One region of the Afipia dichlorophenoxyacetatis genome, then DNA from elsewhere that is predicted to be linked to it. Evidence: predicted binding sites of a transcription regulator. Region 1 holds the regulator's gene; each other region holds the start of a gene.
The links. The regulator LexA, encoded in region 1, represses DNA repair genes until DNA is damaged. The targets are predictions, from matches to a motif close to TGTTCNNNNTGTGTTCNG.
Positions count from the first base shown of each region.

Region 2: the regulator LexA is predicted to act here: its motif matches at 4,953-4,970, upstream of ACZ5C3_RS17780 (2'-5' RNA ligase family protein).
Region 3: the regulator LexA is predicted to act here: its motif matches at 5,163-5,180, upstream of ACZ5C3_RS05300 (PA0069 family radical SAM protein).

Region 1 is NZ_AP029250.1:3,144,503-3,151,513, reverse strand. It holds gene ACZ5C3_RS14835 (DedA family protein) at 1-546, shown strand, start outside; gene lexA (transcriptional repressor LexA) at 813-1,523, shown strand; gene ACZ5C3_RS14825 (ComEC/Rec2 family competence protein) at 1,535-3,790, opposite strand; gene ACZ5C3_RS14820 (glutamine--tRNA ligase/YqeY domain fusion protein) at 3,919-5,595, opposite strand; gene gltX (glutamate--tRNA ligase) at 5,849-7,011, shown strand, end outside.
Region 2 is NZ_AP029250.1:3,789,908-3,796,918, reverse strand. It holds gene ACZ5C3_RS17805 (phospholipase C) at 1-67, shown strand, start outside; gene ACZ5C3_RS17800 (alpha/beta fold hydrolase) at 293-1,204, shown strand; gene ACZ5C3_RS17795 (DUF3224 domain-containing protein) at 1,430-1,816, shown strand; gene ACZ5C3_RS17790 (leucine-rich repeat domain-containing protein) at 2,312-4,273, shown strand; gene ACZ5C3_RS17785 (carboxymuconolactone decarboxylase family protein) at 4,483-4,830, shown strand; gene ACZ5C3_RS17780 (2'-5' RNA ligase family protein) at 4,993-5,604, shown strand; gene ACZ5C3_RS17775 (VOC family protein) at 5,691-6,089, opposite strand; gene ACZ5C3_RS17770 (ArsC family reductase) at 6,383-6,736, shown strand; gene ACZ5C3_RS17765 (calcium-binding protein) at 6,908-7,011, shown strand, end outside.
Region 3 is NZ_AP029250.1:1,132,303-1,139,313, reverse strand. It holds gene ACZ5C3_RS05320 (electron transfer flavoprotein-ubiquinone oxidoreductase) at 1-607, opposite strand, end outside; gene ACZ5C3_RS05315 (uracil-DNA glycosylase) at 723-1,544, shown strand; gene ACZ5C3_RS05310 (glycosyltransferase family 39 protein) at 1,549-3,081, opposite strand; gene ACZ5C3_RS05305 (ribonuclease HII) at 3,156-3,902, opposite strand; gene ACZ5C3_RS05300 (PA0069 family radical SAM protein) at 3,984-5,141, opposite strand; gene ACZ5C3_RS05295 (DUF3551 domain-containing protein) at 5,273-5,611, shown strand; gene ACZ5C3_RS05290 (DUF3551 domain-containing protein) at 5,769-6,110, shown strand; gene ACZ5C3_RS05285 (glycosyl transferase) at 6,288-6,857, shown strand; gene ACZ5C3_RS05280 (bifunctional helix-turn-helix transcriptional regulator/GNAT family N-acetyltransferase) at 6,927-7,011, shown strand, end outside.

The DNA.
Region 1 (7,011 bases):
AAGATCTTTCCGGTCATCCCATCGTATCTTGTGTTTGTATTGCTCGGCATGGCGGTCGCGCTGGGACATGGTGATTTGACGACGACCGTTGCCGCAGCCGCGATCGGTTCGACGATTGGCTCGCTGTGTTGGTATGGCCTCGGCTTCGCCCTGGGAGCAAAGCGCAGCGAATCTTTCGTCGCGCGCTTCGGTCGTTATCTTTTCTTGAAACCTGATTTCTATCCGCGTATGGCGGACGCCTATCGCCGCAATCACTTCTGGGTCACGGTTGTCGGGCAAACCATTCCTGCGGTACGTGTCTATCTGTCGATCCCAGCAGGCGTGATCAATCTTGCGATCACGCACTTCACCATCGCCATTCTGATCGGCAGCCTTGCCTGGAGCGGGCCGCTGTTGATCGCGGGCTACGTCCTGCAAGGACAAGGCTCCGATGTTGCGGCCTCCTCGGCATTTCTATTGATGACAGCTCTCGTTGTTCTGGAGTTCCTTGTCCTTTTCATTTGGCGCGTGTTCCGCACAACAAGGAATACTTCAGCATCCGCGTAAGCGACTCGCGTATAGACGCGTGAACCGGCGGGCCGCGAATCTCCCGGTGTCCTGCGGGCGATTCTGCCCATCACTGCCGCCAAAGGCGGTTCAGCACCTCCACAATGTCCCTTGTAAGATGGGTTCTTTACTTCGTTGACCTAAAATTAACGATTGCAGAACACATATGGAACATATAGTGTTCGTTCATGATTTGTTTCGAGTGACTCGCTTGAAATGAAGAACAACGAGCCACTCCGATCACGGGATATTTGGGGAGCATTCAGATGCTGACGCGCAAACAGTATGAGCTTTTGCGGTTCATCAATGAGCGGCTGAAAGAGGCCGGGGTTCCTCCCTCCTTCGACGAAATGAAGGATGCGCTGGATCTGCGTTCCAAGTCGGGCATCCATCGCCTGATCACGGCGCTGGAAGAGCGAGGCTTCATCCGGCGCCTCGCCAATCGCGCCCGCGCCATTGAAGTCATCAAGCTTCCTGAACTGGGCGCCAATGGCGGCGGCGGCGCACGACGCGGCTTCACGCCCAGCGTCATCGAGGGCAACCTCGGCAAGGTCCGCACCAGCACCCCATCGAGCGGCGAAGACGACACGAACTTTCCGGTGGCTGTGCCCGTCATGGGCCGTATCGCAGCAGGTACGCCCATTGAGGCGCTACAGACCCGCAGCCATACCATCAGCGTTCCGCCCGACATGCTTGGCACCGGCGAACACTATGCGCTGGAAGTTCGCGGAGACTCCATGGTGGAAGCAGGCATTCTCGACGGCGACACCGTGCTCATCCAACGCAACGAAAGCGCGGATACCGGTGACATCGTCGTGGCGCTGATCGATGAAGAAGAAGCCACGCTCAAGCGGTTCCGGCGCCGTGGCGCGTCGATCGCGCTGGAGCCAGCGAATGCGGCCTACGAGGTGCGCATCCTTCCGCCGAACCGAGTGCGCATCCAGGGCAAGCTGATCGGGCTTTACCGGAAATACTGAGCTGGATGGCGTCAGTCGTCCGGCCGCAGATCACTCTCGGCCGGAGTGGCGTCGACAGACGTAGGCCGTCCTGATGTTGGCCTTGAAGGGGCTTGAGTGTCTGATTCAACCTCTGGCACCGCAGGCGACCACGGGCGATCTGTGCCGCGCGGTTTTGCAGCAGTGATGCTGAAACCGTTTTGCGTTCTTTGGAGCGCAAGCGGTCCCTGCCGTTGCAGAATGTTCCGATCGAGCACCAGCGCCTTGCAGTCCTGCGGCGCCTGCCGCGTGGTCACAATGACGGCCGCCCGCGCACAATCATCTGCGAAAGCCTCCGGTGACTTAGTCAGAGCAACAAAGGCACCCTCACCCGTTTGAACGACGCAACCGGCTTCGTCGCACGACACGCCCTCCGCGGTCGAGGACTCGCCTGCGGTTCGCGCGTCGGCATCCGCCGTCAGCCACTCGCGGACGAGGAAGGCATCCTTGCGGGTTTGCATGAGATGGAGCTGTCCATCTTTGCCACGAACACCGACAGTATGACCATCGTTCGAGACAAGGATATCCGGCCGCGGCGCCATCACAGCACTGACGGACGCGAGTACCACAAGTGCTGCTCCAGCCCAGCGCAAGGGCGACCGCAGCAATCCCATCATGATGATGCCGGCGCTCATGACCAGCAACGGTCCGGTCCCGAATGCCGCCATGCGGCCGATGGCACCGGGAAGTGCGGCCACCCACTGCGACACGGTAATCATCCAGCCGATGCCAAAGTCCATGAGCCGCCAGAACACGCCGTCAAACCCGAATGGCATGGCGATCAGGCCAAGCAATCCGGCAGGCATGACCAATGCCGACACCACGGGCATCGCTGCGAGATTTGCCAGCACGCCATAGGGCGTGATGCGGTGAAAATGGAATGCCGCGTAAGGCATCGTCGCAAGTCCGGCGATGAACGACGCCAAGGCCAGCACCATCACCTCGCGCCCACCCCATAGCGCGGCACGTGCAACGCGTGAATTATCCGCCGCCGAGAAAAGCTTCGGCATGCCGATCTGCACCAGTGCGACAAGACCGAGGGTCGCGGCGAAAGACATTTGAAAGCTTGGATGAACAAGGGCTTCGGGCGCCGCAATGAGCACGATCATCGCGGCGACAGCGAGCGTCCGAAACGTCACGGCTCGGCGATCGACCATGATCGCGATCAGTACCACCGCCGTCATGAAGAACGATCGTTGTGTGGCAACTTCAGCGCCCGACAAGAGCAGATAGAATGCAGCGGCAATCAGCGCCGCGGCCGCAGACCATTTCTTGATAGGAAACGAGACGGTCAACGATGGAAACAGCGCGAGCAGCGCACGCACGGCGAAGAACACGACGCCGGCCACAACCGCCATGTGATAGCCGGAAATCGACAACACATGTCCCAGCCCGGAGATGAACATCGCATCGTTGACAGGACCGGAAATGGCATCACGCCGCCCTGTCAGAAGTGCAGTGGCGATGGCGCGCGCGTCTCCGCTCAGGACGGTACGTATCCGGCTATCGATGGCATCGCGCATGTCCTGCATCGCGGTCACGTATCGGAGATAAATTCCGCCCGCGCGCGGCGGCTCCACCGTCTTGATCGCACCCATGACGAAGCCCGATGCGCCGATGCCCTGGAAATAGATGTCGCGGCCAAAGTCGTAAGAACCTGGCCGCGCCGGGGACATGGGCGGCATCAATCGCGCCTTCAGTTCGACAAAGCTGCCGACGGCGGGCGCGGTGCCTTTCTTGACCGACAGCCGCACACGCTCGAGCTTGGTCTGGTTGCGCGCCGCGTCCATCTCCTCCACGCGCAGAATGAAACGATCCGTGCGCTCGCGTTCCTCGTGGGTTTCGACAAATCCCTTGATGGCGACAGAGAACGCAGGCGCCGCAAGGACGGTGTGCGCGACGCGCACGGTCCTCACTGTGGCTGTGGCAAAGCCGGTAGCAACCGCTGCAACCAGCACGACCACTGGAAAGGCGCGATGCTTCCGCGCCACAAACGCACTCACACAGAGCGCAACGGCGACGATAACAGTGACCCACGCGACCGGCTCCCGCTCGGCGGCAAAGTAGGCCGCGATGCCCGCACCGAATGCGACCGGCACCCACGGCAACAGCCGCCCCGGCCCCGCCTCCGCACCAAGCCACGTGCGCAGAACCGATCCGATGTTCGTCCAGAGATCGATGCCAAAAGAACGCGCCGCACCGGGCAATGCCGGATTGTGCGCAGGCCAGGTGATGACCCGGCCTTGCATGCGCCGATCCTTCTGATCCAACCCGGACGCCACGCCACCCTACCCACACATTCCTCAGGGGATGCTACCCGAGGATGGGGCGACAGAAACCGTGAACGGATGCGGAATCCGTTAGTGCCGTGGCTCTGCTAACCTTCCGAAGCGACCTTGGCCCAGGTGTCGCGCAGGCCCACCGTGCGATTGAACACCAGCTTGCCCGGCGTGGAGTCGCGATCGCGACAGAAATAGCCCTGCCGCTCGAACTGCATTGGAGCGGGATCATTGCCCTCCGCAAGCGCCGGTTCGACCATGCATCCGGTGAGCACTTCCAGCGACTCCGGATTGATCTGCTCGGCAAAGTTCGAGGCATCCGGCTGCGGCGCCGAAAACAGGAGGTTATAGAGTCGCACTTCGGCGGGCATAGCCTCGGCTGCGCTGACCCAGTGGATCGTTGCCTTCACCTTGCGGCCGTCAGGTGCATTGCCGCCGCGGGTTGCCGGATCATACGTACAACGCAGCTCGACAACATTGCCGCTCGCGTCCTTGATCACCTCTTTGCAGGTGATGAAATAAGCGTAACGCAACCGCACTTCGCGGCCGGGCGAGAGGCGGAAGAACTTCTTCGGCGGATTCTCCATGAAGTCGTCTTGCTCAATGTAGAGCTCGCGACCGAACGGAATCTGGCGCACACCCAACGACGCATCGTCGGGATGATTGATCGCCTCAAGCACTTCCGACTGCCCCTCAGGATAGTTCTCGATCACGACCTTCACCGGCTTCAGCACGGCCATACGGCGCTGCGCTGTCTTGTTAAGGGTCTCGCGAATGGCAAAGTCGAACATGCCGATGTCGACGGTGCTGTTGGCCTTGGCCACACCGATGCGTTTGACGAATTCGCGGAGCGCTTCGGCCGGCACGCCACGTCGGCGCAGACCTGCCAGCGTCGGCATGCGGGGATCATCCCAGCCGGAGACATGACCGTCTCGCACCAGCTGCGTCAGCACACGCTTCGACAGCAAGGTATGAGTGACGTTGAGGCGCGCGAACTCGTATTGGCGCGGATGTGACGGCACCGGAAGGTTATCCAGGAACCAGTCGTAAAGCGGTCGGTGATCGGCAAACTCCAGCGTACAGATCGAATGCGTGATGTTCTCGATGGCATCCGACTGGCCGTGGGCGAAATCGTAGCTCGGATAGATATTCCAGGCACGGCCGGTGCGCGGATGATGCGCGTGCAGGATGCGATACAGCACCGGGTCGCGCATGTTGATGTTGCCCGACGTCATATCGATCTTGGCGCGCAGCACGCGCGTGCCGTTCGGAAACTCGCCGGCGCGCATCCGCGCGAACAGATCGAGGTTCTCATCGACCGAGCGGTCTCGGAACGGGCCGTTCTGGCCAGGCTCGGTGAGCGTGCCACGGGTCAGCCGGATTTCAGCCTGGGACTGGTCGTCCACATAGGCCTTGCCGGCGCGGATCAGATCCTGCGCCCAGGCGTAGAGCTGCTCGAAATAGTCGGATGCGTAATAGAGGTGCTTGCCCCAGTCGAAGCCCAGCCACCGTACATCGCGTTCGATCGCGTCGATATATTCCTGCTCTTCCTTGGCCGGATTGGTGTCGTCGAACCGCAGGTGGCAGCGTCCGCCGAACTCTTGGGCGAGGCCGAAGTTCAGGAAGATCGATTTGGCGTGGCCGAGATGCAGATAGCCGTTCGGCTCCGGCGGAAACCGCGTCACCACACCGGTATGTTTTCCAGCAGCAAGATCCGCAGCGACGATGTCGCGGATGAAATCGCGGCCCTCGTCCAGCACCGATTCGTCAGTCATTGTTTACCTTTCAAGCGAATGTCCTGAATCCGAAGTGCGCCTCACCATGCTGCGGCCTTCGGATTCGAAAGGACACACGAGGGTCTATGTGCCAAATCTAGAGTGCCGCGCCAAGTGCCGGACCACGGTTCCGGGCTTCGTCATGGCTTAAGTAGGCAGCGCGATTTCGGTATAAGCCACCATTCTCGTGGCAGATTTCTGCCATTGTGATACACGCCCGCAAAACTCTCCTGAAAGGCCGATTGACCAATCCATGACCCAACCCGTCGTCACCCGCTTCGCGCCCTCTCCGACCGGATTCCTGCATATCGGAGGTGCCAGAACAGCCTTGTTCAACTGGCTCTATTCGCGCGGCCGTGGCGGCAAGATGCTGCTCCGGATCGAGGACACTGACCGGGAGCGCTCGACCGAGGCCGCCATCGGCGCCATTCTCGACGGTTTGAAATGGCTCGGCATCGATTGGGATGGCGAGACGATCTATCAGTTTGCGCGCGCCGCGCGGCACCGCGAGGTTGCCGAACAGCTGCTCGCGGCAGGCAATGCCTATTACTGCTATGCCAGCCAGCAGGAGCTCGAGGAGATGCGGGCTGCTGCCAAGGCCGAGGGCCGCCCGATGCGCTACGACGGCCGCTGGCGCGACCGCGCTGCGTCTGAGGCTCCCGCCGACGTCAAACCGGTGATCCGCCTCAAAGCTCCCCAGAGCGGCGAGACCGTGATTGAGGATCAGGTGCAGGGACGCGTGGTCTGGCAGAACGAGAATTTCGACGACCTCGTGTTGCTGCGCTCCGACGGAACCCCGACCTACATGCTCGCCGTTGTGGTCGACGACCATGACATGGGCGTCACGCATGTTATCCGCGGTGACGATCACCTCATCAATGCCGCACGCCAGAAGCACATCTACGATGCCATGGGCTGGGATGTCCCTTCGATGTCCCACATTCCGCTGATCCATGGTCCCGATGGATCGAAGCTCTCCAAGCGCCACGGCGCCCTCGGCGTCGATGCCTACCGCGCGATGGGCTACCTGCCGGAAGCACTGCGCAACTATCTCGTCAGGTTGGGCTGGAGCCACGGCGACCAGGAAATCTTCTCCACGCAGGAAATGATCGAAGCCTTCGACCTTCCCGCGATCGGGCGCTCCGCCGCGCGGTTCGATTTTGCCAAACTGGAGAACCTGAACGGCCACTACATCCGCCATGCCGACGACAAGGCGCTGGTGGCGAGCTTTGAGGATGTGCTGAAGTTTCTCCCCGGCGGCGAGGCCATCCAGGCCAAGCTGAACGACCAGACCCGTGCCCAGTTGCTGCAGGCCATGCCGGGCCTCAAGGAGCGCGCGAAGACACTGGTGGAATTGATCGACAGCGCGAACTTTATCTTTGCCGATCGACCGCTGCAGCTTGAGCCCAAGGCCGC
Region 2 (7,011 bases), 650 kb from region 1:
AACGAATATGCCGGCGATCGGTGATCTGTTCGACATGTTTGATTTCACGCAGGCCGCATCGCAGTGATGATCATGTAGGACACATCGGTCCTGCACTGAAAGATGAAGCAAGAGTAGCGCCGGTCGGACCTTCTGGTTCGGCCGGCGTCTTCTTTGGGAAGCATGGTGTTCGCTCGTTTCCTCCGCCTTTGGAGGTTTTCAAAGGCTTAGAGCAATTTAAACATTTGAGTGGGAGTGAGAGGGTATACGAAGGGTACCCAGGATAGAACAGCGTAGAATCGGCGGCTGAGAAATGTCCATCGATGTCGATAATGGGCCGGACTTCGGCGACTATAAAAAAGACTTCGTCACCTCGAGGGACGGGACCACGATAGGCTATCGACAACTGGGCCATGGTCCAGGGCTCATTCTTGTGCATGGTGGCATGAAGTCGTCGCAAGACTTTATGAAACTGGCGGCAAGCCTTTGCGATACATTCACAGTGTACTTGCCGGATAGGCGCGGGCGAGGCATGAGCGGAGCGCACGGCGATCACTTCAGTGTCATGCGAGAGGTCGAAGACATTGAGGCACTGATGGCCAAGACGGGAGCCTGTTCTCTCTTTGGCTTGAGTGCGGGTGGTCTTGTGGTGCTAAAAGCCGCTTTAGCCAATTCCGAGGTTCAAAGGATCGCCCTCTATGAACCGCCGCTGTCTATCAAAGGCTCAGCTCCTACAGGCTGGGTTTCTCGATACGAGCGTGAACTGGCTCAAGGGAAAACAGCGGCCGCCGTCGTCACGGCTCTGAAAGGCATCGGCACCGAGCCTTTGTTCAGCAGGCTACCGCGATTTATTCTCGTACCTCCGATGGCCCTGATCATGAAATTGCAGCGCGATCCACCGGGCGATGACGTAACAATACGCTCGTTGATCCCCACGATGCGCTTCGATATGCACATCGTGAGCGAGATGACGGACACGCTGCAGGACTATCGGCTCCTTCGGACCCCAATTCTTCTTTTGGGAGGTGGAAAGAGTCCTTCTTTCCTGAAGGTGGCGCTTGATGGGCTTGAGGCGACGTTGCCATCCGTCACACGTAAAACGTTTCCAGCGCTCGGTCATGACGGTCCTGAAGACGATGGGAGGCCGGAGCTGATAGCCAAGGAACTACGGCAGTTCTTCCTTGCCGATCAACACCTGGCTAACTCTCCTGCCACGAACGTTTAGTGTGTCGGGCGCATCGCGCGAACCACGTGATGGATGACATAACGCTTCACAGGCGAGGGGGTGCCAACCTCTCTGCAGAGATCAAGGCATTGTCATAAGGCGGCGGTTGCCATTCGGAGCACGTCAAGGCAAGGAAGTTGGATTATCTGGAAGGCGTTCTCCGATTTTAGCCAGTGCACTTGTGCCATGGTATCGTAGGCGTCCTCCATAACAGGAGACAATGTGGTGGAGCATACAGCAACTGGAGAATTCGACGTTCAGCTGACACCGATTGGAGCTGCCGATGCGGTTGTCGGTAGCATGGCGATCAGCAAGACATTTCGCGGCGACCTTGCCGGTAACAGCACCGGTCAGATGCTTGCCGTTCGCACTTCAGTGAGCGGGTCGGCTGGCTATGTGGCTATGGAGCGAGTATCGGGCACCCTTGCGGGGAAGAGCGGAGCGTTCGCGCTTCAGCACAGCGGAACGATGGACAAAGGCACGCCCACCTTATCCGTAACGGTCGTGCCGGATTCAGCGACTGACGATCTGGCTGGACTTATTGGTTCGATGACAATCAAGATCGAGGGCGGAAAGCACTTCTACACCTTCCAGTACGCGCTGCCGCGGTAAGCGGCGGTTGGCTTCGTTGCTTTCCGATCCGAGGCGGCTCGTTTACGAGGCGGTGAGGTGTAACCGCTGATCTCCGGCGTCATCATCAATGAATCACATAAAGTATAGGTCGTCGCCTTCGGTCGTGACGGTGACGGTCTGGACGCCTTTTGACGGCTGTCCGGGTTCCTCGATACTCATCCTGAGATTTTCGCCGATTCCGTTCATGAGACGCTTCCGGCTGTGTGTATGCCACCGCCAGCCGACCGGAACTGGCAGAGCACAGCATTGACTGCTTTATCCTCCGTGACAAACGCTTTCAGAGGCTTTTGTCTAGTCGGTAAGGATGTAAAGTAGGCAATCCTTCGGAAGATCCTAACCATCGCTCGTAGCGATGGAGGGAGCTCCCCGCTCGCGTTAGCTCGCTCACCATGAACCGCCTTCGCTCAGTATGCGACTAAGGGATGTTTTGTCATCTCCGTGCCGCCACTGGCACTACAGTTCATGCAGGGGTCCATGAGCACCACGTTAATTCCTGCCGAAACCGCCATTGCCTGCTTCTTTCCGGAAGGGGGCGACGATGTCTACCAGTGCTTTTCCGCAGCCTTGGGCATGGACCAAAATGCACTGGTGCTGCTTACCGAGGGCGATCTCACTCTGGGTACTGAAGGATTGCTGCAGACCGAGCGGTTGGTCCCCGAATTGATCGATACAATGGGAGCGAAGGACCATCTCGTTGGCATCGTTGTCACCGGCAATCTGATCGCGCCGAAGGCAACGCTTCTCGAGCCGGATATCGACTGGTCGCCACGGATCAAGGTATTCGGAAATCTCGAGGCGAAAAATCTTTGTCTCGGCGGCAGCATCGTCGATATCGGTGGCGATCTCATCGCCAACGGCACGGTCTTTGGTTTCTACAATCACGGCACCCTGCGTGTGGCAGGCCGCACACGCGCCGATGTGTTGCTGTCGGCCGACTACACGATGAAATTTTCGGGAGAGGTCACGCGCCGGTTTACTCTAGGCTCCGTCAGCCGGATGAACATTCCAGCCGACTTTGCTGACGCGACACTTGGCCTCGTACTTGATCCGGACATGCTCGATTCTTACGGCAGCTTGAGGGACGGCGAAATCATCACGCGGTTGTCGTCAGGCGGCAGCATCCTCAAACCCGATATCGAAATCGGCAGGGCGTCGGAACCGAAGCTCAGCAAGGCCGGGCGAGAAAAGCTCGACGCAATTGCCGCACGCGCAAATCGCGGAGAGATGATTACGGAAATCAATTTGATCGGTTGCGATCTGAGTTTCGTTCCTGAGGACATTCGCGCGTATCGGGAATTAAGCGTCCTCCGCTTGTCGAAGAACAACATCAAGGTTCTGCCGGACTGGCTTGGGTATTATTTCCCGATGCTGGAAGTCCTGACGGCAGAAGACTGCGGCTTAACGACAATTCCGGCGGAGCTTGCCGTTCATCCTGGATTGCGTGAGCTGAATATCTCTTACAACAAGATCGACGGCTTGCCTCTTGGTCAAGGTGCGTTTCCGGCCCTTGAAAAGCTGGTGATCGGACGTGGATGGTCGGATGACCATGTCGAGTTCGTCGCCAACCTCGATCTGGCCCAATTTCCGAAACTGCGCGCGCTCGATCAAGGCTTCAGCAATTTGCCTGGGCTCGTTTTCGGTGCAGAGGCACGACTATGGAACGCTCCTACGCTGGAATACCTCGATTTTGGAGCCATTTTCGATGAGGCCGTGCCGGAGGGGCTTATCCAAGCGAGTGGTCTTCGCGGGATGTCATGCTCAGTCGCATCCCGGGCTGTGCGATCAGCCATCGACGTTTTTTCGAGGCTTTCGCAACTTGAAGTGCTGACGCTGAGTTACGGCAGCGAACTGAGGCCGAGCGAGGTCGTCGCTCTGCAGAACGCACTACCCGGCGTTTACCTTCGGATCTATCCCGACGCTCTATCCGATGTGACGCGGGACGACCGCGGCGTGTTGTGCAGGGAGCTTACCCGTCACCTGTCTCGACAACATTTTTCTGACGCTGTTGCTGTCGCCGAACAGCTCTTCGCGCTCGTGGACCTTGATCGCCCGGGGTTGCCGGTCGAATTGTTCGAGAGCGCCATGCAGGATCGCATGCGCGCGCTCGCGATCCGTGCGGCAGACGAAACTGATCCGGCCGCACGTCGCCTTATGATGGAGCAATCGGCGTCATGGGCCGATCGCGTGCTGGCGCAGCTGCCGAAGACGCCCGATGTCGTCTGGTGGACCGGCTGGAGACTGGGTTTGATACGGCTCGATTGCCTGTTGGCGAAAGCGGATAGTCTGCTCGATCTCGGTACGAGGGGTGCGCAAGAAGAAGCGCGAGCTCTGCTTGACGTCGCAACGTCAGAGGCCGAGCGGCATGCCTCGGACCGGATGCAATGGCTTTGGGAGACGCGCCGCCGCATTGGCCTGCGCAGAGCGAGGCTGGTCTGATCCGATTGCGGAGTAGCGTCTTCAGTCAGCAAATCCAGCCTGGAACAGTGGCGCCAGCACCAGCCGCTCGCCATAAGAACGTCACTCAAGTTCAGCGGTCCTTTCTCCCGAAATGATCCGTTTGGTCATCGCATTGCACCGAGCGGGCATCAACGGCCCGTTTTGTGCGGGCTACTCTCATGCGCGTTGGTAAACATAGGAAGCCTGCTATGCGGATGCACGACTGGAATAAATATCGGCAGCAAGTTCTCGCCGGTGTTGGCGAAATTGCGAAACTCAGTCCCGATACAGTGAAGGGGTACGTGGCGCTGGGCGGCGCCGGCGCGAAGACGGGGCAACTCGATGCAAAAACGCGCGAATTGATCGCCCTTGCGGTCGCGGTCAGCCTGCGTTGTGACGGGTGTATCACCGTGCATTCTGCGGAAGCCCGTAAGCAGGGAGCCACCAAGGAAGAAATCGCTGAAGCACTTGGGGTGGCAATCAGCGTCAATGCCGGGGCAGCTCTTGTGTATTCCACCCGCACCATGGACGCATTTGAGGCTGCCGCTGAGGTGTGACGTCCGACATCAAGTTCGTCCGAAATCGCCGGTCCGCTCATTGAGTTGGATCGGCAATCGGGCTGTTCAGTGAAGGAGATTGTTTGGATTGAACAAAGCGGCTTGCCATCGTTGCGCGATTATGTTCTTGTTTTGTTCTATAGATATTTCGGAGTGCGTATCATGTCCGAACAGCTTTCTTTTCTGGAATCCGAAGTTCCGCAGCGTTTATCCGGCGAGCGTGATTTGCTTGATGCTCTGTTCTTCGCACTCGTCCCCTCGGTGGCAGACTTGCCCTGGATCATCGATGTTATTGAGCGCTTGCGTGCGGGAGTAGGCCTGAGAGGCAATCCGCTGTCGCCCAAGTGTCTCCATGTCTCGCTGTTCGGTCTCGGCGTCTATTTGGGACTTCCAAGAGAGATTGTTGCTGCGGCGAGAGCAGTTGGTGCGGAGGTTTCGGTATCGGCCTTCGACATGATCTTGGATCGCGCGTTGACGTTTCGTCGTCATCAGACAACGCACCCGTTCGTCCTGCGCCCCAGCGACGAGATCGCAGCTCTAGCAGAGCTGCATGAAGCCCTCAAACTCGCCATGCTGCGATCGAGTCTTAAGAAGTGGGCCGCTTCGAGCTTCACGCCACATATGACGCTCTCGTATGATGAGCAGATCATCATCGAACATGTCGTTGAGACGGTGCGGTGGCGTGTCAGTGAGCTGGTGCTCGTTCACAGTCTTCGCGGTCGAGGCCCCGGCCGAAATGAACACGTTCATCTCGCGCGATGGCCGCTGCAATGAATGTGCGAATGGCTGGTCGCGGAATTTCAAAACATTGATTGAAGAAACGGCAGTCCTGAGACGGCTGCCGTTTCTTGTGGTCAAAGTCAGCCCTTAGGCTGGTTCATTGCCCAGAGAACGCCGAACGGATCGCGCAGCTGGCCGTAGCGGTCACCCCAAAACATGTCGGCTACGGGCATCACGACTTCAGCGCCCGCATTCACGGCGCGTTTCCACCACGCATCAATGTCGTCGACTTGCAGCGTCAGATTGAATGCCTGCGGTTTTTGCAGTGAATGACCATGCTCAGGATAAGCGTCTCCCATCATCAGCGACGAGCCATTGATGTAGAGGTGGACGTGCATTGTGCGTCCCTTTTCGTCAACGGGATGAGCTACCGCGACTTCGGCGCCAAAGGCGCGTTGGTAGAAGTCAGAAGCTTTCATCGCGCCATCGACTTGCAGATAGGTGACAAGGCCGCCTCTTGTCGGGGGATTTTCCGCCATGGTTGTTGTCCTCTTTTGGGAGCGAGACGTCTATTTGCTAAGGTACGTTCTACCGACGTGCTCAAAGAACGTTCGGGCTGCAGCTCCAGTCTAGTACCCGCTTTCCGAAGTTCGTGACACGTCGCAGCAGCCACTTTGCGAACTTCGGAAAGCAAAGGGTACTAGCAACCCTATGATTCTAGTACCGCCTTCGATTTGAAGTCCCTGAAAGAGATCGCCGCACCTGATGCAGGGACTTCAAATCGGCGGTACTAGACTTAAAACATATCAGGCAAGCGAAGGGTGCGTCTCAAGTGACCATTACCATCTACGGCATCAAGAACTGCGATACGATGAAGAAGGCCCGCGCCTGGCTCGACAAGCACGGCGTCGACTACGGCTTTCATGATTACAAGGCGGAAGGGATCGAGAAGGAACGCCTTGCAACATGGAGCAAGGAAGTCGGTTGGGAAACGCTGCTCAACCGGGCAGGGACGACGTTCCGCAAACTTCCTGACGATCAGAAAGAAGGCCTGACGGAGAAAAAGGCGCTGGCCCTGATGCTCGGGCAGCCATCCATGATCAAGCGGCCGGTTCTCGATCTTGGTCGCGGACGTTTACTGGTCGGATTCAAGCCGGAAATCTACGAAAAGGCGATCGGAAAGTAGGCTCGGCCTGGCTTGTTGGCGAATGAGACGGGTGTGATGGTTTGTCGCATCTTGTCGTTGCGTTTGAAGCGGGCAGGTTAAGGAATTCTTGGAGACACCTACTCAGTGTATTGCCGATGGATTGCATCCATCAGTTGTGTAGCATTCGGCAATATCAAGGATTGGTCTGCCATGAATATTTTTACGAACCGTGCTTTCGCCGGTGTGTGGTGGATGCCACCACAAGCCCCCGCAGCCCCTAGATTTCTCGAGGCGGCCCCGGTCATGTCGCAGGA
Region 3 (7,011 bases), 2.0 Mb from region 1:
ACTTCGCGATCAGTTGCTTGGTCAGGCTGCCGCGGGCGCCTTCAGCAAACAGCGTGTACTTGCCGAGCAGCTCCATGCCGCGGGTGTAAGAAGCCTTGTGCGAACCATCGCGCGCCACGCCCATATCGCCAGTAGCGATACCGCGCACCTCGCCGTTCTCGCCGTAGAGCACTTCGACCGCGGCGAAGCCCGGATAGATTTCCACGCCAAGCGCTTCGGCGCGTGGGCCAAGCCAGCGGCACACGTCTCCGAGCGAGCCGATGTAGCAATGATGGTTGTTCATCAGCGGCGGCATCATGAAGTTCGGCAGCTTGATCGCGCCACTGCCGGTCATCCAGTAGAAGTGATCGTCCTTGACTTGCGTCTTCAACGGACAATCGGCGTCCTCACGCCAATCGGGGATCAGCTTGTCGAGCGAGACCGGATCGATCACCGCACCGGACAAAATATGAGCGCCGACCTCCGATCCCTTCTCGACCACGACGACCGAGAGGTCGGGATTGATTTGCTTCAGCCGGATCGCTGCGCTGAGGCCGGAAGGCCCGGCGCCGACGATCACGACGTCGAACTCCATGGAATCGCGCGGAGGAAGCGGCTCGGTGCTCATGCTCTGATCTCAAAATTGTCGTTTCAGAATACTTCTAACCATCGTTCTTCCCGATTTTCGGCGCAAGAACAACCCCGTTTCGCTGCAGCGCAATCCATCCTACATTGAAATGGCCATGACACCCGAACGCGCCCCTACTGCCCGCGAACTTCTTGCTTTCTATCTGGAAGCAGGGGTGGATTGCGCGCTATCCGATGAGCCTGTGAATTGGCTCTCCGAGGACATTGCAGCGGCGGAACAGCCTGCCGCAAAGCCGGTTCAATTCCGCACTGCGAACGTAGCACCACCGCCGCAAAAGATTCTTGCCGAGCCTGCGCCTCCTCCTGATGCGGCGATCGCTTCCGCGCGCGATATCGCGCCGACAGCCGCCTCGCTTCAGGAACTTCGCACGCTGCTGGAGGCGTTCGACGGCTGCGCGCTGAAATCGACCGCGACACGGCTGGTGTTCGCCGACGGAAATCCGCAAGCGAGAATCATGTTCGTCGGCGAAGCGCCCGGACGTGACGAAGATCTCGAAGGTCTGCCGTTTGTCGGGCGCTCCGGCAAGCTGCTCGATCTGATGATGGCGTCGATTGGTCTCGACCGCACCAGCGCCTATATCGCCAACATCATTCCGTGGCGGCCGCCAGGTAACCGCGATCCCTCGCCGCAGGAAACCCAGATCTGCTTGCCCTTCATTCGGCGGCAGATCGAACTCGTCAATCCAGATGTTCTGGTATGCCTCGGCAAACCATCATCGCAGGCCGTGCTCGAGGTGAAGGACGGCATCGTGAAATCGCGCGGCAAGTGGATCGAGTACAACACCGGCACGCGAAAAATTCGCGCGATGGCAACATTCCATCCGGCCTATCTGCTGCGCCAGCCGATCTACAAACGGCTGACCTGGCAGGATTTACGTGCCGTGAAGAAAGCACTCGCGGCAACAAAGACCGATTGAAGGATTAGCGCGATGCCGGCGCAGCTTGTGGGCGGACAATAGCCCACCCTATCCGCAGCTGCGGTTGGCGGCCATTCACCATGCGTTCGAATGTACGCGGTACTTCGGGCACCAGTCCGGGAAACCGTTTCACGAGATCATCGGGCGGCGTGCCGACCGTATCCGCGGCGCGCCAGACCACGACGCCCCCAGTCTGGTTGAACGACGCAAACGTGATCCACGGTGTCTGCTTCGGCGTTGCATCGAGCAGCACATGCGGCCGGCCCGGCGCCGCGAAGCCAATCAGCATTGCAAGCTGCGGATCACCGGCAACCGCAGCCAGCTTATGCCCGGTGCGCCGCTCAAAGTTCTCGCCAAAGAACTTGCCGATCTCGCTCGCCGGCAGCGATGTCTTGATTTCGCCCGTGCTGGTCCATGGCTGAATGAAGACGACCGCAAGGACAACGACCACCGGTGCGGCCATGATCGCCAGCCAAACGGAGCGCAGCACATGCTGCCGCCTGAGATAGATAAGGTCGCTCGCCGTCACGATGACCGCCAGCCCCACCAGCAGTAGCGCGATGCCATCACCGCCAATGATCTGGTCCATTCCAAGCAATGCGGCGCCAAAGCTGAGCACCAGCACAGGGGCGACGGTGAACACATAAACGAACAATCGCCCCGATGGCGCGACACCGGGCCGATAGATGACGGGCGCGTCTTGCGGTTTGCCGTTCAACCTGCGTGAGTTGAAGATCAAGAGCAGCGCGACGCCAAACAGTGCAAACGCCAATCCGGCCAGCATTTGCCCCCAGTTGATCAGGCGCGCCTCAATATCCGAGAGATCCAAGATCTGCGGCAGCAGCGGAAGGGTGACCGCATCCCCACGCTCCAGCCACACGGCGTAAGGCAACACGATAACCATGATAACCATCACGGCGAACACGGGATCCGTCGACGCCAGTGCGTGCCGGCCTTTCTTTGTCGCCAGGGCAAAGATCGCCAGCATGATCAGCAACGGAATCGCCGCCATCGTCGTCAGCAGCAACATACCGGCTTCGATGGACAGAGCGAACCATGCGTTGCGCCGGCTCTGCCCGATGACCTGCCACGAATGGAGCAGCACAAGCGCCCATAGCGGCCTTGCCAAGGTCAGCGGGCCAAACTCAACGCCGGGATACGAAAATGCGATGATCGTGGCCGTGAGCAGCACTGCGAGGACCGCCTGCTGTCCCCCGACAATGGCACGGCCGAGCTGGAACAGCGCCCAGAAGGTGACGATGAAACAAACCTGCGAGAGCAGATAAACGCCGAAGATATGGTTGCCGGAAAGGCGAAAGGCGATATCGGCCAGCCAGAACGCAGCTGGCGGACCAAGCTGGGTGCCGACCTGATATTCCCTGCCGAAGGCCAGGACGGTTGCCGTGTCGCCCGGCGGGCTTCCATACAGAATGGTGGGTACGATGAACCACAGCGCCGCTTGCGCCAGCACCGCGATCCAGAAAATCAGCCGCGGCCGCGCACGAACCAATTCAACGATCAGGGATGTAAAACGCATGAAACGCCTGAACCGGCCTTGCGATGATTTTCATCACTGATAAAGCCCGGCGCCCGATCAGGCAACCAAGCTGCTCAACTACCGGCGACTTCTTCAGTTGTTTCGCTGATCGCAATCCTGACCGACGCATCGATCGAGACGGCCCTGCCCTCGTGCTTTTCACGGGCGGCAACGACCGGCGCGAAAAACCGGCGATGATGGATGGTCGGTCCAAGACGGTCGAGAGCCGCCAGATGTGCGGGCACACCGTAGCCCATGTGGGAATCGAAACCGTATTCCGGATGTTCCTGCGCCAGCCGGCACATCAACCGGTCACGCGAGACCTTAGCGATAATGGACGCTGCCGCGATCGAGGCGACAAGTCCGTCGCCGCCAATCACCGCCTCGCAATTGCAGGGGACATCGATCTTGTCGCGACCATCGACAAAAACATGCTTCGGCAGTTCGGGGAGCGCACGCACAGCCTGTGCCAGCGCCCATAGTGAGGCGCGCAAGATGTTGTCCCGGTCGATCCGGGACGGCGGCGCTACCGCCACCGACACAAGCGCCGTGGCGCAGATCTCCTCGAACAACTCCTCACGGCGTTCGCGGGTGAGTCGTTTGGAATCGTCGAGCCCTTTGGGGACACGCTTCGGGTCCAGAATCACCGCAGCCGCAACCACCGGTCCAGCCAGCGGACCTCGTCCGGCCTCGTCGCAGCCAGCCACCGGCCACACGTCGCTCTTCAACAGGGCGCGTTCGCGCTTGAAGGTCGGGGCGACAATGATCGCGCGCTCTTTTGCCTTGGCACGCGGAACCGCAGATGACTTTGCTCGAATCATGCGGGGATGCTGGGGGCACGAGACGCGCGCCGCAAGCTGGAACTTTCATCCATACCCGCTATTCGGTCGAGCGGTTGAAAACTAAAACAAGTCCAGCTGCTCGCTGCCGCGCTTCGGCCGGACGAAATGAGCGGTGGTTAATTTCGAGCGTCGCTTGTTGAGGCCGAGTTTCTCACATGCAATCTCGAAACGCCTCCCGATCATCCAGGCCATCGGCCCGGTGCCCTTCATCCGCGTTCCCCATTGCGAGTCGTAATCGCGACCGTCGCGCATATCCCGGATCAGCGTGAAAACATGCCGGTAACGATCCGGATAATTCGCCATGAGCCACTCGCGGAACAGGTCACGCACCTCAAGCGGCAAACGCAGCAAGACGTAACTGGCTTCCTTCACACCGGCATGAGCCGCGGCATCAAGAATCCGTTCGATCTCGGAATCATTCAGCGCCGGAATCACAGGCGCGACCATCACCGTCGTTGGAATCCCCGCATCGGCGAGCATGCGAAGCGCCTCCAGACGTTTCGTCGGTGTTGAGGCCCGCGGCTCCATCGTGCGTGCGAGTTTTGGATCGAGCGTGGTCACCGACAGCGCGACCTTGACGAGATTTCGCTGGGCCATTTTGGCGAGAATGTCGATATCCCGCACCACCAGCGCAGACTTGGTGACGATGCCGACCGGATGCGCCGTTCGCTCCAGCACTTCGAGAATGCCACGCATGATTTTGCGCTCGCGCTCGATCGGCTGATAGGGATCCGTGTTGGTGCCGATCGCGATCATGCGCGGTTCGTATCCAGTCGCCGACAGCTCCTTCTCCAGAAGATCAGGCGCATCAGGTTTGACGAACAGCTTGCTTTCAAAATCGAGACCGGGAGATAGCCCCATGTAAGCGTGGGTTGGTCGCGCGAAACAATAGACGCAGCCGTGCTCGCATCCACGATAGGGATTGATGGAACGATCGAAACCAATGTCCGGCGAATCGTTCCGGGTGATCACCTTGCGCGCGGTGTCGGTGGCCACTGTTGTCTTAAACGGCGGAAGCTCTTCAAGGCTTTGCCAGCCATCGTCGAACGTGACACGCGCCTCTGCTTCATAACGCCCGCTGGTATTCGACTGCGCACCACGACCCCGCCGCCTCTGCTTATCGATAGCGACTTCGATGTCCGGAAATGGCGAAGGCACGCCGACCGTTTCGGAAGGCGCTGAGGCCGGCACTTGCTTGAGGGCGGATGCTCGATTCATGAGCTCAACATAGCATGAAATGAGAACAAAACAAGAACTACCAAGGTATCAAATGATCATCATCCGAATGGTATTGGAGCCTTTCCCTCGCATCGGCGTTTCCTTCGTTGACCGGTCGAAGGAGATTTCTCATGAACAAGTTATTTTTATCGGTCGCCCCCCTCATCGTTGCGGGACCGATGGTCGCGGCGATTAGTTCGATACCGGCTAACGCAGAGCCGTTCTGTAACATCAATAGCGACGGTGGAGGCTACCGGGCCTGCACGGATACTTATGCCAGCTGTCTCCGCACGGCGAGTGGTGTCGGAGGGCTGTGCGTCGTGAACCGGTTTTTCCGCGCTTACGGCGGCTACGACGGTCCGTATGCTTATGCGCCCGGCCGGGCTTATGGACGAACGTATTATCGGCCATTGCCGCGCAATTACGCTCAGCCGGGAACTGGCGCCTACGTGGACGACGACATCGATTGATACGTGAAGGATGGGGCAAGCAAGCGCTCCGGCGAACGGTCGTCGGAGCGCTTGCTGGCTGTTGTCTTTGATGCTTGTCGTTTCATCAACAATTCGTGGAGCTTTCCCACTGCTGCGGCGTTGCCTTTCCAAGAAGGAATGGAAAGGAGAGTTTCTCATGCGGAAATCATTGTTCGCGATCGCTACCGTCCTCGCTGCAGCGCCAGCAGCCATGGCGATCAGCTCGACACCGGCCAGCGCAGGCGCATTCTGTGCGACCTATCCCGACGGTCAAAGCGCGCGGAGTTGCGGTTATATGACGTACGCAAGCTGCGTCCGCTCTACCCAGGGTGCAGGCGGAATGTGTCAGGCAAACCCGAATTTCGCGGGTTATGGCGCCCTTGAGGATTCGTACGCCTACGCACCCGGCCCGGATTATGGACCGACCTATTATGAGCCGGGACCGCGCTACTACACCCGGCCTGGGGTGGACATCTATATCGGCGGCAGCATCGATTGATACATGAAGAATTCGACCACGCCGGCGCATACGCGCTGGAGTGGTCGTGATGGCCCAGCTCAGCGCCGTTAATAAATGCCGCAAAAAGCTGCACAGGAAGGGCTGTTCTCAGTGTGACAAGATGATAACGATGCCGTCCAGAGCTTCCGACTGACAGGCACTTGCAAGCATCTGGTCATGATCAGCGTTGTCATCCCCACTGAAGGCGTCGAGCCACCTGTTGTCGCGACTCTTGCCGCTCTCGTTCCGGGTGCAGCCGCAGGCGTGGTCCGCGACGTCGTGCTGGTGGATCGCGCAGGCTCCAGTGTCATCGAGCGTGTTGCCGATGTTGCCGGCTGCCAGTTTCTGAAATTTGACGGATCACGGGCCGCGGCACTCGCGGCCGGAGCGGACCAGACCCGTTCGCCCTGGCTGATGTTTCTTCACGCCGGTTCGGTGTTGGATTCCGGCTGGATCGATGAAGCTGCGCAATTCATGCAAGCAGTCTCGCTCAGTGGCCATCAGCGTGCCGGCGTGTTTCGCTACGCGCGTTCGCCGTACGACAATGCCGGCATCCGCGACGGCGTCAGATCCCTTGCACGTTTCATTTCAGGCCCTTCCGCCGATCAGGGTCTGCTGATCTCCCGCGATCACTACGAACGGCTCGGTGGCTACGCTCCCGCCCGCCGCGCCGAGGCCAAGTTGCTTTCAAAGCTTGGCCGAGCGGGCCGAGCCACGCTGCGAACCAGGATTTTCGTAGCAGCCTGACCGGCCAAAATAGATCGTTGACTCCGTCAACAATCATCGCGAGAATTGGATCATCGAGCGAGGCTTTCGATGACCAAGATTCACGAGCCGGAAGAACCCAACGGAATCGATGCCGTCCGGCGGTTCAACCGTTTTTATACCCGCAAGATCGGCA